DNA from 2 places in the Brevundimonas sp. Br13 genome. Region 1 is predicted to be linked to the other one. Evidence: predicted binding sites of a transcription regulator. Region 1 holds the regulator's gene; the other holds the start of a gene.
What was found. Region 1 encodes LexA, which represses DNA repair genes until DNA is damaged. Its sites were predicted from a motif close to ATGTTCNCNANNTGTTCT; they were not measured.
Positions count from the first base shown of each region.

Region 1 (8,520 bases):
TGCCCACCCTGGCCGAGGTGCGCGAACCCCTGGCCGCCCAGTGGAAACAGCGTGAGATTTCGCGCCGGCTCGCCGCCAAGGCCGAGGAGCTGGCCGGTCGCGTGCGCCAAGGCCAGGACATCGCCGCCGTGGCCCGTTCCGTCAACGCCCCCCTGACCGTCCGCACCGGCGTCGTCCGTGATCAGGCCACCCAGGAGGCCCTCGGTCAGGGCGTGCTGCAAGGTCTGTTCGGCCAGTCCAAGGGCCAGGTCTTCTCCCAACCGGGACAGGGCGGCGTCCTGATCGGCCGGGTCGATGACATCCACGCCGCCAATCCAGCGGTCGCCGGTCCGCTCGCCGAACAGGCCCGCCCGCGCATCACCCAGGAGATCGTCCAGGCCATGGTTCAGACCGAGATGGCGGCGGCGGCCAAACGCTCCAAGGCCAAGCATGACGTCGGCCTGGCGCGTCAGGCCCTGGGCCTGTCGGCCGAACCGACCGCGCCCGCCGCTCCGGCGCAATGACGCAAGCGGACAGCGAGCCTGATTTCGACGCCTTCGCCGCCGGCCTCAGGGCCGGCCGGCCCCAGGTGATCGTGCGTCGGGTGATCGACGACCTGGAGACCCCGGTCTCGGCCTATCTGAAGCTGGGGCTCCACCGGCCTTACGCCTGCCTGCTGGAATCGGTCGAGGGCGGCGCCGTCAAGGGACGCTATTCGATCCTCACCCTGGACCCGGACGTGGTCTGGCGTTGCCGGTCGAACGCGGCGGAACTGGCGCGCGGTCCGGCCGTCGCCGAGGGCCGGTTCATTCCCGAGCCGCTGCCGACGCTTCAGTCGCTTCGCGCCCTCATCGCCGCCTCCAAGTTCGACCTGCCCGAGGGTCTGCCGCCGATGGCGGCCGGCCTGTTCGGCGTCTTCGGCTATGACATGGTGCGCCTGCTCGAGCCGCTGGGCGAACCCAATCCCGACCCGCTGAACCTGCCTGATGCAGTCCTGACCCGCCCGTCGCTGGTGGCGATCTTCGATTCGGTCGGCCAGGAGATCATCCTGGTCTCCGCCGCCTATCCCGACACGGGCGGCGACGCGCGGCAAGCCTTCGATGCTGCGGTCGCCAGGCTGGACGCTTTCGAGACGGGCCTGCGCGAGCCCTTGCCGGTGCGCGCCGCGCCACAGCCGACGCCCGCCCCGACCTTCGCCTCGCCCGTGGACGAGGCCGGATTCGGCGAGATGGTGGCCCGGGCCAAGGACTATATCGCCGCCGGCGACATCTTCCAGGTCGTGCTCAGCCACCGCTTCTCGGCGCCCTGGACCGAAGACCCCTTCGCCTTCTACCGGTCGCTGCGTCGCCAGAACCCGTCCCCCTATCTCTTCTATCTGAACTTCGAAGGCTTCCAGCTGGCCGGGTCCAGCCCGGAGATCCTGGTCCGGCTGAAGGACGGCCAGGTCACCATTCGACCGCTGGCGGGCACCCGGATGCGCGGCGCCACGCCCGAGGCGGACAAGGCTTTGGAGGCCGAACTGCTGGCCGATCCCAAGGAGCGGGCCGAACATCTGATGCTGCTGGACCTGGGCCGCAACGACGTCGGCCGCGTCGCCGCGCCGGGCACGGTCGAGGTGACCGAAAGCTTCGTCGTCGAACGCTACAGCCAGGTCATGCACATCGTCTCCAATGTGCGCGGCAAGGCCGATCCGAAACTGGACGCCGTCGACACCCTGCTGGCGGCCCTTCCCGCCGGCACCCTGTCGGGCGCGCCCAAGGTCCGGGCGATGGAGATCATCGACGAGCTGGAAGCCGAAAAGCGCGGCGTCGGCTACGGCGGCGGCGTCGGCTATATTTCGGCGGGCGGCGAGGCGGACATCTGCATCACCCTGCGCACCGCCCTGTTCGCTGATGATCAGATCTTCGTCCAGGCCGGCGCCGGCGTGGTCGCCGACAGCGATCCGGCCGCCGAATACGCCGAGACCCGGCACAAGGCCCGCGCCCCCATGCGGGCCGCCGAGGAGGCCTGGCGTTTCCGCACCGGCAATCGCTAGGGCGCGTAGGTCGCCGGGGGTTCGTCGAATCGGACGCCCGGCCCCAGCACCACGACACCGGCCATGACCACGGCGGCCGTGGCGGCCAGGGCGGCGGCGCCCAGGGCCGCATAGGGGCTGATCGGCTTGGGTTCGGCCACGACCAGCTTCGCCTTTGCGGCGGCGATCTTGTCGGCGATCTCTTGTTCGGCAGCGAGTTTCACCCCTCCACCTGCCCCCATGACCGTTAAGATGCGCTTTAGCGACGCATATGCTTGGCGCGGACGCCTGTCACGCCTAGAAGCCTGATCATGATCCTCGTCGTCGATAACTACGACAGCTTTACCTACAACCTCGTCCACTACCTCGCGGAGTTGGGCGCGCCGACCCATGTGGTGCGCAACGACGACCTGACAGCGGACGAGGCCTGGGCGCTGAACCCCGCCGCCGTCCTGCTGTCCCCCGGTCCCTGCGCGCCGGACCAGGCGGGCGTCTGCCTGCCTCTGATCGAGAGCGCGCCGGCCTCCATGCCCATCCTGGGCGTCTGCCTGGGTCACCAGGCCATAGGCCAGGCCTTCGGCGGCGACGTGATCCGCGCCAAGACCCTGATGCACGGCAAGACCTCGCCGATCCATCACGACGGCAAGAGCGTCTTCACCGGCCTGCCCTCGCCCTTCACCGCCACCCGCTATCATTCCCTGGCCGTGAAGCGCGAAACCCTGCCCGACTGTCTCGAGGTGACCGCCTGGACCGCCGACGGCGAGATCATGGGGCTCCAGCACCGCAGCCGCCCGATCCATGGCGTGCAGTTCCACCCGGAATCCATCGCCACAGAACATGGCCACGACATGCTGGCCAACTTCCTTCAGATCGCCGGCGTGAAGCGCCTCGCGGCCGCCTGATCATGGCCGCCTGACCATGGCCGATGGTTTCAAGCCGATCCTCGCCCGACTGGTCGAGGGCCACCCCCTGACGTCCGAACAGGCGCACGACTTCTTCGCCGCCTGCCTGCGCGGCGAACCGACCCCGTCCCAGGTCGCGGCCGCCGTCACCGCCCTGCGCATTCGGGGCGAGACGGTGGACGAGATCGCCGCCTTCGCCAAGGCCATGCGCGAGGCCGCCCTGACGCTGGATCATCCCTACGAGGTGATCGACACCTGCGGCACCGGCGGCGACGGCCAGCACACCTACAACATCTCCACCGCCGCCGCCCTGGTCCTGGCCGGCGCCGGCCTGAAGGTCGCCAAGCACGGCAACCGGGCCATGTCCTCGAAATCCGGCTCGTCCGACGTCCTGTCGATCCTGGGCGTCAACATGGCCGCCAGCCCGGCCCAGCAGCGCAAGGCGCTGGACGAGGCCGGCATCTGCTTCCTGTTCGCCCCCGCCTATCACGGCGCCATGCGCCATGTAGGCCCCGTCCGGGCCGAGATCGGTTTCCGCACCGTCTTCAATCTGCTGGGCCCCCTGTCCAACCCGGCCCAGGCGAAACGCCAGGTCATGGGCGTCTATGACCCCCGCCTGCTGGAGCCCCTGGTCGAGGTGCTGGGCCGGCTGGGCGCGACCCGCGCCTGGACCGTTCACGGCCAGGGTCTGGACGAACTGGCCACCTCCGGCCCGACCGAAGTGGCGGAATGGAGGGACGGCGCCGTCCGCCGCTTCCAGGTCACGCCCGAGGACGCCGGCCTGCCCCGCGCCTCCATCGACGCCATCCGCGGCGGCGACGCCGAGGAGAACGCCGCCGCCCTTCGCGCCCTGCTGGCGGGCCAGACCGGCCCTTACCGCGACATCGTCCTGCTGAACGCCGCCGCCGCCCTCGTGGTCGCGGATCGGGCGGCGGACCTGTCGGAAGGCGCCGCCCTCGCCGCCGCCGCCGTCGACGACGGCCGGGCCGCCCAGGCGCTGGATCGTCTGGCCCGCATCACCTCCACGCCGCTGGAGACGGAGGACACCCCATGACCGACGTTCTGGCCCGCATCGCCGCCTACAAGCGCGAAGACGTCGCCGCCCGCAAGGCCGCGACCTCTCAGGACGCGATCGAGACCCTGGCCCAGGCCGCCTCGGCCCCGCGCGGCTTCCGCGCCGCCCTGAATCGAACGGTCGAGGACACCGGCCGCCCCGCCCTGATCGCCGAGATCAAGAAGGCCAGTCCGTCCAAGGGGTTGATCCGTCCCGACTTCGATCCCCCGGCCCTCGCCAAGGCCTATGAGGCCGGCGGCGCGTCCTGCCTTTCGGTCCTGACCGACGGCCCCAGTTTCCAGGGCGACGACGTCTATCTGGGCCAGGCCCGCGCGGCGACCGCCCTGCCCTGCCTGCGCAAGGACTTCCTGGTCGATCCCTGGCAGGTCGCCGAGAGCCGGGCGCTCGGCGCCGACTGCATCCTGATCATCCTGGCCATGATCGACGATCGGCTGGCCGCCGAACTGCTGGCCGAGGCCGAGCGCTTCGGCATGGACGCCCTGATCGAAACCCACGACGAGGCGGAAATGGCGCGCGCCTGCGCCCTCGGCGGCGATCTGGTAGGGATCAACAACCGGTCGCTGCGGACGTTCGAGGTCGATCTGGAAACGACGGAACGCCTGGCGATCCTCAGCCCCGTGCGCGCCCTTCTGGTCGCCGAGAGCGGCATCTTCACCCCGGACGACGTTGCGCGCGTCTCCGCCGCCCACGCCCAGGCCATTCTGGTCGGCGAGAGCCTGATGCGTCAGGCCGACGTCGAGGCCGCGACGCGGGCGCTGCTGACCCTATGATCCAACGTGATGAGCGTGGTGAAGCGACGCCGTTAAGTTGACATTAGGAAGGAACACTTACAGAACATCGTCAATGTTCACGGCCCGTTCCGATTCGTCGGTCGGGCGCATGAGGGGCCGGCGATGCTCACGCGCAAACAGCACGAACTGCTGATGTTCATCCACGAACGGATTCAGGAGACCGGCGTCTCCCCCTCGTTCGACGAGATGAAGGAGGCGCTGGACCTGGCGTCCAAGTCGGGCATTCACCGTCTGATTACGGCGCTGGAGGAGCGCGGCTTCATCCGCCGCCTCGCCCATCGCGCCCGCGCCCTGGAAGTGACCAAACTGCCTGAACAGGCTACAGCCGGCGCCCCGCGCGGCCGGGCCGGGTTCAAGCCCGATGTCATCGAAGGCGGCGGCGGCGCGCGTCCCGTCGCTGCAGCCTCAGCCGCCAATGACACCCGCGAACTGCCGCTGCTGGGCAAGATCGCCGCCGGCACCCCCATCGCCGCCATCCAGCACGAGCAGGAGCGGCTGCCGGTGCCGGAATCCATGCTGGGCAAGGGCGATCACTACATCCTCGAGATCGAGGGCGACTCCATGATCGAGGCCGGCATACTGAACGGCGACTTGGTCGTGATCCGGCGCGGCGACACGGCCAACAACGGCGAGATCGTCGTGGCCCTGGTCGAGGGCGAAGAGGCCACGTTGAAACGCCTGCGCCGCAAGGGCGGCTCCATCGCCCTGGAGCCCGCCAACCGCGCCTATGAGACCCGCATCTTCGGTCCCGACCAGGTCGAGGTCCAGGGCAAGCTGGTCGGCCTCATGCGCCGCTATCACTGACAGCTGGATTCGGCCGGCGCGCCCACGGCCGGTCGCCCCGGACATCGGCCGTCCACACGGCCCGCCAGCCGCCCGCGCCGCTACGCCACAGCTCCACCGCCCCGCCGCGCGCAAAGTCCGCCCCGTCCAGAACCAGCCGCCCGTCACATGAGGGCGGCAGGGCGTGAACCACCGCCCGCACGCTGACGACCGGGGCCGCAAGGCACAGGGCGTCCATCTGCTCCATGTCCGGCGTCCGCCTGCCCCACCACAGGGCGACCGGCCCCGCCCCAGTGAGCTCGGGACGGCATGAAGCGCGGTCGCAGGCCCAGCCGGCCTCGGGACGGTCCGCCAAGATCAGACCGCGCCGCCGGGACCACAGGTCCGTCGCAAACTCACGCACGCCGGGCCGGACGACGATCGCCTCCTTCTGGCGACGAAAGGCCGCATTGGTCCCCCCCTCGCCGATCCAGACATCCGGCGTCGGCGCGCGCGGACAGACCAGCACCGCCGCCGCAAGAGGCAGGCCCAGCCACCGCAGCCGCCCCTGCCAGAGGCAGACGAACAGCACGCCTAGAAAGGCCACGGGCAGCACAGGGTCCGGCGCGCTGGCCACCGTCCGCACCGCGCCCGGCAAGCCGGCCGTCCAGCCGCCGATCGCCAGCGTCAGATCGACGCCCCACCCCGCCACCGCCAGGAACGGGCCGCCCAGGCCCACGGGCTCCAAGGCCGCGCCCAACGCGAGGGCGGGCATAAGGACGAAGTCCGCCACCGGCGCCGTCGCCAGATTGGCCAGCAGCCCATACATGGCCGTCCGGTTGAAATGCTGCATGGCGAAGGGTCCCGTCGCCAGCCCCGCCACGACGCTGGCCGCCACCGCCGCCGTCAGCCAACCGCCGAACCTCTGGACCGCCACAATGGGCCAGGGCGCCGAGATCTCTCGGGTCCGCTTGGGCCAGATTTCGACCAGGGCCACCAGGGCCGCCGTCGCCGCGAACGACATCTGGAACCCCGGCGTCACGATGGCCTCGGGCTGGATCGCCAGGACGGCGAAGGCGGCCACGGCCAGCCCGTGCATGGTCACGGCCTGCCGGTCCAGCAAGATGGCCGCAAAGGCGATGGAGGCGGTAATCGCCGCCCGCTCCGCCGGCGGCGGGGCGCCGGAAATCACCAGATAAACCCCCACAGCCGTCAGGCCCGCCGCGGCGGCGACCTTCTTGCCGGGAACGCGCAAGGCCAGCCAGGGCCAGGCCGCCACGCCCAACCGCACGGCGAAGAAGACAAATCCGCCGACGATGGCCATGTGCAGGCCCGAGACCGACAAAATGTGCGCCAGGCCGGATTCTCGCATCACATCCATGTCGGCCTGGCTGATCCAGGCCTCGTGGCTGGTGGTCATGGCCGCCGCGATCCCGCCGGTCCGCCGGCCCAGCCGCGTCACGATCCGCTCCGCCAGGGCATAGCGCGCCCCATTCACCGCCATGGCCAGTCGAAGCCGCCACGGCGCCGGCGGCAGATCGATCCGCCGTGTCTCTCCCAGAGCGAAGGCGACGCCGCCCAGGCCCTCGAAAAAGGCATTGCGACCGAAATCATAGGCGCCGGGACTGGCGGGCGCAGGGGGCGGATTGAGAAGGGCGAACAGTCGGATCGCCTCACCGGCCCTCGGCGGCTCGCCCCTCACCGTGACCCGCAGCCGAACCGGCGTCTCCTCCGGGCTCAGGCCTCGGATCCAGACCGGGGCCGCCACGATCCGCGCGCCGTTCTCGCCAGGGCTGTCGACATCGACGACCCAGGCCTCGATCACCACCCCCTCGGGCAGGGCCGGCGCGATCGGGGCGGCCACGCTTTCGGTGCGAATCTTCGCCGCCGCCAGGCCGCAGGTCAGGCAGGCCAGAATCATCAGCGGCCAGGTAAGACGCCGCCTGAAGCCGCGCCGCCGCGCCGCCAGCCATGCCGCGACAGCCGCCGCCGCCGTGATCACCAGAGGCCACAGGCTCGGCTCTGTCCTCAGGGCGAAATAGCAGGCGGCGCCGCCGCCGAAGGCCACCGGCGCCCAAAGCCGCCATCTCAGCGCCTGCGCCTTGATCTCGTCGGCCAGCCAGACCCGCAAACGCGCGCCGGGGGTAGGCTTTGTCGCCTCGGGGCGTATAAGGGCCTCGCTTACGGACCCTTCCCCCATGACCTTGCCTTCTTCGACTGTCGTCACCCGCTTCGCCCCCTCGCCGACAGGCTATCTGCATATCGGCGGGGCGAGAACCGCCTTGTTCAACTGGCTGTACGCCAAGAGACACGCGGGACGCTTCCTGATCCGGGTCGAGGACACCGATCGGGAGCGTTCGACCGAGGAGGCCGTCCAGGCCATCTTCGACGGCCTGAGCTGGCTGGAGCTGTTCGCCGACGAAGAGCCGGTGTTCCAGTTCAGCCGCGCCGACCGCCATCGCGAAGTCGTCGATCAACTGCTGGAGACCGGCCACGCCTATCGCGATTTCACCACGGCCGAGGAAACCGGACGTCTGCGCGACGCCGCCAAGGCCGAGCGTCGCACCTTTGAATCGCCCTGGCGCGACCGCACCCCGACCGTCGACGACCTGGCCCAGCCGCACGTCGTCCGCTTCCGTCGCCCCCAGTCCGCGACCGTCACCGTCGCGGACGAGGTCCAGGGTTCGGTCAGCTGGTCGACCGACGACCTCGACGATCTGGTCCTGCTGCGCTCGGACGGGGTGCCGACCTATAATCTCGCGGTCGTTGTCGATGACCACGACATGGGGGTGACCCACGTCATCCGCGGCGATGACCATCTGAATAACGCCGCCCGCCAGAGCCTGATCTATGACGCCCTCGGCTGGACCCGACCGACCTTCGCCCATATCCCGCTGATCCACGGGCCGGACGGCGCCAAGCTGTCGAAGCGCCACGGCGCCCAGGCCGTCCACGAATACGCCGAAATGGGCTATCTGCCCGAGGCCATGCGCAACT
Region 1 is NZ_AP044008.1:2,026,103-2,034,622, reverse strand. It holds gene ACZ5M6_RS10010 (peptidylprolyl isomerase) at 1-503, shown strand, start outside; gene trpE (anthranilate synthase component I) at 500-2,014, shown strand; gene ACZ5M6_RS10000 (hypothetical protein) at 2,011-2,217, opposite strand; gene ACZ5M6_RS09995 (anthranilate synthase component II) at 2,305-2,895, shown strand; gene trpD (anthranilate phosphoribosyltransferase) at 2,912-3,949, shown strand; gene trpC (indole-3-glycerol phosphate synthase TrpC) at 3,946-4,740, shown strand; gene lexA (transcriptional repressor LexA) at 4,864-5,565, shown strand; gene ACZ5M6_RS09975 (ComEC/Rec2 family competence protein) at 5,546-7,723, opposite strand; gene gltX (glutamate--tRNA ligase) at 7,722-8,520, shown strand, end outside.

Region 2 (8,520 bases), 250 kb from region 1:
AGTGGGCGGTGTAGAGGACCGTCTCGTCCGGATGGGTGGTTCCCGGCAGGCGGGCGATGACGTTATGGGTGGTGACCTGACTGGTCGCCACATCGAACTCGGTCGAGAAGCCGGCGCCGGTCAGGGGCACGGGCTGGAAGTCGCGGCGGCGAGCCTGGGCCTTCAGCGTCTCGAAATCCAGACCGGCGCGGCGGAACAGATCGACGGCGACGTCGCGCTGGATCCAGCCCTCGACCGGAACCCGCTCAGCCGCCGCATTCTGGCGCAGGATGTCGAACTGGGGCACGCCCCAGGAGTTGGCGACCGTCTGCCAGCCATAGGAGGCGGGCGCCGTCTCATGGACGATCAGCACCCCGGCCGCGCCATGGCGGGCCGCCTCTTCATATTTGTAGGTCCAGCGGCCGTAGTAGGTCATGGCCTTGCCGCCGAAGGTGTTCAGGGCCGGTTCTTCGAAATCGGCGTCATTGACCAGGACGACCAGCACCTTGCCGCGCAGATCCTGCCCCTTGAAGTCGTCCCAATTCCGCTCGGGCGCGGTGATCCCATAGCCGACGAAGACCAGGGGCGCGTCCTTCAGGCTGACGTGCTCGGCCGGGTGGCGGGTCGAGAGGGCGACCTCGCGTCCCTGGGTCATCGGCAGGGTCCAGTCGCCCAGCTTCAGCGCCGCCTGGACGTTGGACTGGGTGAAGCGGTTCAGGATCACGTCCTGGGTCCATTGGCCGTTCGGACCGCCCGGCTGGAAGCCGGCGGCGGCGTATTGGCGGCTCAGATAGTCGATCACCTTCTGCTCGGCCGGGGTGGCGATGCCGCGCCCCTCGAAACTGTCGTCCGACAGGGTTCGAATGTCCTCGGCGATACGAGCTGCGTCGAAGGCCGCGACCGAGCCTGAACCTTCAAGAGCCGCCGGCGCGGCGCAGGCGGAGAGTGCGGCGCCGGCCATCAGCACGGCGACCAAGGAAGAACGGATACGCATGAACACAGGGCCCCACAGCCGCAGAAGAAGGCCGAACCCTAGGCGGGTAAAGCCATCATGTCGATTCCGTGTCAGCGGCCAGGATGTCGCAAAACAAAGCCCGCCGAAGCGGGCTTCGGCGGGCTGAGTTTCGGTTTTCGTTCGGGCGCGCCTAGTGGGCCACGCCCTTCCAGATGCGGCGATAGCTGGCGTAGGTCAGGCCCGCAAAGATCAGCAGGAAGATGATCACGCCGAAACCGGCCTGTTTGCGCTCGACCATCTTCGGCTCGGACGTCCAGGCGATGAAGGCCGCGACGTCCTTGGCGTACTGATCCACCGTCTGGGGCGAGCCGTCGTCATAGGTGACCTGGCCGTTCTGGAGCGGCGGCGGCATGGCGATGAAGCCGCCCTCGGGCACATGGTCCGGGTCGCCGGTCCAGAAGGGGGTCAGGTCGCCCTGCATATAGGGGTTGTAGTGCTGACCGGGGCGGATCTGCAGGCCGGCGGGCGGGGTGCGATAGCCCGACAGCAGGGAATAGATGTAGTCCGCGCCGCCGTGACGCGCCTTGGCCATGACCGACAGGTCCGGCGGCGCCGCCCCGCCGTTGCCGGCCGCAGCCGCGGTGGCGTTGGGATAGGGGGCGCGGAACTTGTCGGCCGGGGTGGCGTCGCGCTGGATCGGCTCGCCCGTCTCGCTGTCGATGTCGGGGACCTGGATCTCCTTGGCCAGGGCCTTCACCACCGGATTGTCGTTCGGATTCGGATATTTCGGATTCCAGAACGGCCCGTGGCGATCGCCCAGGTTCCGGTAGTGCATCAGGTTCATGCTGTGACAGGCGGCGCAGACCTCGTGATAGACCTTGTAGCCGCGCTGCAGTTGACCCTGGTCATAGACGCCGAAGGGGCCGTCGAAGCTGAAGCCGCCGGAACGGGGGTGGGCCGCCCCGCCCTCCGCCAGGGCGGGCGCCGCCGTCATCAGGCCGAGGGCGGCGACCGCCGAAGCGACCAGTCTGGACATCGACACGCTCATTGTTCCAAAGCTCATGACGCTCAGCCCTTCTTCTCGGGCGAGGCGGGCGCGGCGGCCGGGACGGCGTCGCCGCCCGTCAGGACCGGTTCCGAGATCGTCGCGGGGATCGGCAGCGGCGTCTCCTTCAGGCCCACGAAGGGCAGGATCACCAGGAAGAAGACGAAATAGTAGAGGGTGAACAGCCGCGTCAGCCACAGGTAGGAGTTCACCTCTCCGTCGAACAGGACGAAGCTGGCCATGCCCGGAATGACCGGGGCGTCCGGCAGCTGACCGCCGCACCAGCCCAGGCCGACCCCGACCACCAGGAAGATGAAGAAGAAGGTCCGCATGGTCGGGCGATAGCGCATCGACCGCACCTTGGACGTATCCAGCCAGGGCAGGACGAACAGGACGCCGATGGCGCTGAACATGGCGACCACCCCGCCGAACTTGTCCGGCACCGCGCGCAGGATGGCGTAGAAGGGCAGCATGTACCATTCGGGCACGATGTGGGCGGGCGTCTGCAGCGGGTTGGCCGGGATGTAGTTGTCGGCGTGGCCGAGGGCGTTCGGCTGATAGAAGACGAAGACGGCGAACAGGATCAGGAACAGGATGATCGCAAAGCCGTCCTTGACCGTGAAATAGGGGTGGAAGGGCAGAGTGTCCTTCTTGGCGCGATCCTTCGGAATGAGGATGCCCACCGGATTGTTCTGACCGGCCGAATGCAGGGCCCAAAGGTGCAGGACCACGCAGCCCAGGATGGCGAAGGGCAGCAGATAGTGCAGGGAGAAGAAGCGGTTCAGCGTCGCATTGTCGATCGCCGGGCCGCCGCGCAGCCAGATCAGGATCGGTTCGCCGACGAGGGGCACGGCGCCGATCAGATTGGTGATGACCTCCGCGCCCCAGAAGGACATCTGACCCCAGGGCAGGACATAGCCCAGGAAGGCCGTGGCGATCATCAGGAAGAAGATCACGCAGCCGATGATCCAGATCATCTCGCGCGGCGCCTTGTAGGAGCCGTAGTACAGCCCCCGCAGCATGTGCAGATAGACGGCGATGAAGAACATCGAGGCGCCGTTGGCGTGGACATAGCGGATCAGCCAGCCGCCGTTGACGTCACGCATGATCCGTTCGACCGAGGCGAAGGCCAGGTCGACGTTCGGCGTATAGTGCATGGCCAGAACGATGCCGGTGACGATCTGCGTCATCAGGCACAGGGCCAGGATGCCGCCGAAGGTCCACCAGTAGTTCAGGTTCCTGGGCGTCGGCAGCGACATATAGTCGGCGCCGAAGCGGATGATGGGCAGCCGGGTGTCCAGCCATTTTTCGACGCCCGTCTTCGGGACGTAGGTGGATTCGTGTTCGCTCATTTCCTCCCCCTTCGCCCTCAACCGATCTTAACGCGGGTGTCGGACGTGTATTCGTAGTCGGGCACGACCAGGTTCAGGGGCGCCGGCCCCTTTCTGATCCGACCGGACGCATCGTAGTGCGAGCCGTGGCACGGGCAGAACCAGCCGCCGTAATCGCCGGCGCCGAAGGTCGGGACGCAGCCCAGGTGGGTGCAGGAGCCGACCACGACCAGATATTTCTCATGCCCGGACTTGGTGCGTTCCGCATCCGTCTGGGGCGGGCTGCCGACGGCGCCCTCGGTAATGACCTTCTGCAGCTCGGCCGGGGTGCGATAGCGCACGAAGACCGGCTTGCCCTGCCATTTGATCACGACCTGCTGGCCCTCCTGAACCTTGGTCAGGTCGAACTCGATCGAGGCCAGGGCCAGGGTGTCGGCCGCAGGGTTCATCTGATTGATCAGAGGCCAGGCGATCATCGCCCCGGCGCCCACCGCAGCGGCGCCCGCCGCGATATGGATGAAGTCGCGGCGATTCGGATCGCCCTCGCCTTCCGGAATCACACCCGTTTCGGCCACGTTTCACCTCTCGAAGACCGCCGGGACCGCCTGTGTTGGCGCTCCTCTGCTACGGCACGAACCCTAAAAGCGCTGCCCTGTGGTCCCCTCGGCCTGTATTTGCGGCGTTCGCCGCAAGCTGCTGACGTTTCTTGCGAAACGCTCGCAAACAGACCGCGACAAACCCCCAGGTCGCGTATACCTAGGGCTTAGAATGCGTCTCGCCCTTTTTCAACCGGACATTCCTCAGAACGTCGGCGCCTGTATCCGGCTGTCGGCCTGTTTCGGCGTCGCCCTGCACGTCATTGAGCCCACAGGCTTCCGTTTTGACGACCGCGCCATGAAGCGGGCGGCCCTGGATTACGGCCCCCTATCGCACATGACCCGCCATGCGGATTGGGACGCGTTCCAGCGCGAGCGACCCGCCGGACGGCTGGTGCTCTTCACCACCAAGGGGGCGACGCCCCTGCCCGACTTCGTCTTCGAACCCACCGACACGCTTCTGTTCGGCAAGGAGACCGCCGGCGCCCCGGACTATGTGCACGCCGCCGCAGACGCGCGCGTGGTGATTCCGCTCAGACCCGAGGCCCGGTCGCTGAATCTGTCGGTCACGGCGGGCATCGCCCTTTGGGAGGGCCTCAGGCAGACGGGCGGGCTAGGCTGACCGTCCGATCTATCCCGACCGCCGCCAGGAAGTCCGCATCGTGGCTGACGACAACGAGGGCGCCGTCATAGGCGCTCAACGCCGCCTCCACCGCCGCCACCGAATCGAGGTCCAGGTGGTTGGTCGGCTCATCCAGCACCAGAAGCTGCGGCGGGCGCGTTCCCGTCATGACGCAGGCCAGGGCGGCCCGCAGCCGTTCACCGCCGGACAGGTCGCCGACCCGCCGATGCGCGGCCGTATTTCGAAACAGGAAGCGAGCCAGGGCCGCCTGGGCTTCTTGGACCGAACCGTCCGGATTCAGCCGCATCCAGGCCTCGACCAAGGTTTCCTGGGGGCGCAGCAAAGCCGCCTCCTGATCCAGCAAGGCTGCGGGAACGGGTCGCTGCACTTGACCCGAAGTCGGTGCAAGATCGCCGGTGATGAGCCGCAGCAGGGTCGTCTTGCCCGCGCCGTTCGGGCCGGTGACGGCGACCCGCTCCGGGCCGGTCAAGGTCAGATCCACAGGACCGACGATCCGCCGCCCGTCCTGTGTCGTCCAGACCGCCCCGCTCAAGGTGGCCACCGTCCGTCCCGCCGCAAGGCCTGTGGCGCGCATGGGGATGGTTAGGGTTCGCACCCGCTCCACCCCTTGGCGCGCGGCGGCCAAGGCGGTTTCCGCCTCCGCCGCCTGGCGCACGGCGAGGAGCCGGTCGCCGCCGCCGCTGTTTTCGGCCCGCTCGGCCCGGGCGTCGATCAGAATCCTGGGCATGTCGCCCTTGGCCGCCTTGCGGCGTCCGGCCGCGTCCCGCCGCGCCTTCATCTCCGTGCGACGCTGGGCGTCCGCCGCCACGCGGGCCAGCGTCCGTTCAGCCTCGACCAGGTCGCGTTCGGCTGTTTCGCGCTCAATCGCCTTGCGTGCGGCGTAGAGGTCGTAGTTCCCGCCGTGGACGGCGACCCCCAGGCCGGACACCTCGACGATGCGATCCATGCGACGCAGCAGATCCCGGTCATGGCTGACCACCACCGCCCCGCCCTTCCAGCGACCCAGCACCTCGGCCACCCAGCGCCGCGCCTCGACGTCCAGGTGATTGGTCGGTTCGTCCAGCAGGATCAGGTCGGGCGCCGCCAGGATCAATCCCGCAAGCCGTAGCCGGGTCTGTTCCCCGCCGCTGAGGCTGCGTGTCGGCCGGTCCATCGGCAGGCCCGCCAACCCGACTTCGGCGAGGGCTGAATCGATCCGGGGTTCCAGGGTCCAATCGGCGTCGGCCAGGTCCTGGGCGTCGCCCGCGCCAGCCAGCAGCCGGTCGATCGCCGCCAGGGCCGGCGCGACGCCCAGGGTTTGCGCCGCTGTCTCGACGGGAGACGGATCGGACCGTTGATCCAGAACGCCGACAGAGCCGAGGCACGTGACCGTTCCCTCATTGGGGGACAGGTCGCCGGCGATCAGACGCAGCAGCGTGCTCTTGCCCGCGCCGTTGCGACCGACGACGCCGGTGCGCTCAGGCCCGAACGTCAGGCTCAGATTGTCGAAAAGCGTAACGCCGTCAGGCGTTCTAGCGGCGACCTTGTCGAGGGTCGCGAGCGCGCACGGGAACGCGCTTGGGCTTGGGCTGGTTGGCATGGAGGATCACGAGCAGCATGGCGGACAGGGCGGAACCGGTTGCCAGTGCGATGATCATGATCTTCGAGCCTCCTGCTCAAAACTCCTCAGAGACAGGAGGATGGGTCGTATTTATGCAATCCGCAAGTCCGGGGAGCCCCTGCTATGAACACGCCCGCGTGAAGAGGGGGTGGCTCCGGGGTGGACCGATGGTCCGATGGCGCCCCGCCCACCAAGCCGCTAGGACGTCGGAATGGAGAGCCGCTTCCGCATAGAAGACCCTGCCGGAGCCGCCGCGCGCCGCGACGCGGCTGTTCAGCGGCTGCGCGACGAAACCGGCATCGACGAGGCGATGATCGACGCCCTGGTCGAGGGCTTCTACGCCCGCGTCCGCGACGACCGGCTGATCGGGCCGATCTTCGCGGATCGGATCGCCGACTGGGGCCCGCATCTGGCGCAGATGAAGCTGTTCTGGTCGTCGGTCGCCCTTTCGTCTGGCGTCTACCAGGGTCGGCCTATGCCGAAACATCTGCCCCTGCCGATCGACGCGCGCCACTTCGACCGCTGGCTTGAGTTGTTCGCCGAGACCGCCCGCGACCTGTGCCCGCCCGTCGCCGCGGCCCATTTCATCGAACGCGCCCGCCGCATCGCCGAGAGCCTGGAGCTCGGCGTCGCGACCGCAAACGGAGTGATGCTGGCCAAGGGGGAGCGTTTCTTGCGCCCGACACAGGCCTGGACGCCGGAGTAGGTCAACCGGGCTGGACGCGCCCAGTGCGCAATGTTCCCACATTGTTCTTGCTTAAACCGGGCAAATCATTCCCATATAGCGATGTCGCGCCGGAGCCCTCCGGCTCCTCTCCGCGTTTCCCGGACCGCATGACCGAAAAGCACAACTTCATCCGCGTTCGCGGCGCCCGCGAGCATAATCTCAAGGGCGTGGACCTGGATATTCCGCGCGAACAGCTGGTGGTGATGACCGGCCTGTCGGGCTCGGGCAAGTCGTCCCTTGCGTTCGACACCATCTACGCCGAGGGCCAGCGGCGCTATGTCGAGAGCCTGTCGGCCTATGCGCGCCAGTTTCTGGAACTGATGGGCAAGCCGGACGTGGACCTGATCGAGGGTCTGTCGCCGGCCATTTCGATCGAACAGAAGACGACGTCCAAAAACCCTCGCTCGACCGTCGGCACGGTGACGGAGATCCACGACTATATGCGCCTGCTGTGGGCGCGGGTCGGCGTGCCCTATTCGCCGGCCACCGGCCTGCCGATCGAGAGCCAGACCATCAGCCAGATGGTCGATAAGCTGACGGCCCTGCCCGACGGCGAACGCATCCTGCTGCTGGCTCCGGTCGTTCGCGGCCGCAAGGGCGAGTACCGCAAGGAAATCGCCGAATGGCAGCGTCAGGGCTTCCAGAGGCTGAAGATCGACGGGCAATTCTATCCGATCGACGAAGCCCCGACCCTGGACAAGAAGTTCAAGCACGACATCGACATCGTCGTGGACCGGATCGTGACCAAGCCGGATCAGGAAGGTCGCTACGCCGACAGCCTGCAGACGGCGCTGAGCCTCGCCGACGGTATCGCCACGGCGGAATGGGCCAGCGTCGCCGAGGGCGAGACAGCGCCGCGCACCCTCGTCTTCTCCGAACGATTCGCCTGCCCGGTGTCCGGCTTCACCATCTCGGAGATCGAGCCGCGGCTGTTCTCGTTCAACAATCCCTTCGGCGCCTGTCCGGTGTGCGACGGCCTAGGGGTCAAGCTCGCCTTCGACGCCGACCTGGTGATCCCCGATCGCGACAAGAGCCTGCACAAGGGGGCGGTAGCGCCGTGGGCGCGCGGCCCCTCACCTCTCTATACCCAGACGCTTCAGTCGCTCAGCCGCCACTACGGCTTCTCGATGGATGTGGCTTGGCGCGATCTGCCGGCCCAGGCGCATAAGGCGATCCTGCACGGCACGGGCGCTGAGAAGATCAAATTCACCTATGACGACAACGCCCGCAAATACGAGGTCTCTAAGCCGTTCGAGGGCGTCCTGCCGAACCTGGAGCGGCGCTGGCGCGAGACCGACAGCGCCTGGGTTCGCGAGGAGCTGGCACGCTATCAGTCCGAGACCCCCTGTGAGGCCTGCGGCGGCAAGCGGCTGAAGCCCGAGGCCCTGGCCGTCAAGGTCGGCGGCGAGGACATCGCCGACATCTCCATGCTGTCGATCTCCAAGGCCTACCTCTGGTTCTCGACCCTGGAGGAGAGCCTGACAGAGAAGCAGATGGAGATCGCCCGGCGCATCCTGAAGGAGATCTGCGACCGGCTGCGGTTCCTGAACAACGTCGGCCTGGACTATCTGAACCTGTCCCGCTCATCCGGCACCTTGTCGGGCGGGGAGAGCCAGCGCATCCGTCTGGCTTCGCAGATCGGTT
Region 2 is NZ_AP044008.1:1,772,110-1,780,629, reverse strand. It holds gene ACZ5M6_RS08720 (M28 family metallopeptidase) at 1-973, opposite strand, end outside; gene ACZ5M6_RS08715 (cytochrome c1) at 1,125-1,970, opposite strand; gene ACZ5M6_RS08710 (cytochrome b) at 2,003-3,331, opposite strand; gene petA (ubiquinol-cytochrome c reductase iron-sulfur subunit) at 3,349-3,885, opposite strand; gene ACZ5M6_RS08700 (tRNA (cytidine(34)-2'-O)-methyltransferase) at 4,079-4,528, shown strand; gene ACZ5M6_RS08695 (ABC-F family ATP-binding cassette domain-containing protein) at 4,503-6,128, opposite strand; gene ACZ5M6_RS08690 (group III truncated hemoglobin) at 6,361-6,855, shown strand; gene uvrA (excinuclease ABC subunit UvrA) at 6,984-8,520, shown strand, end outside.
Region 2: uvrA (excinuclease ABC subunit UvrA) is a predicted target of LexA. The motif match lies at 6,886-6,903, and genes of this name have one in related genera.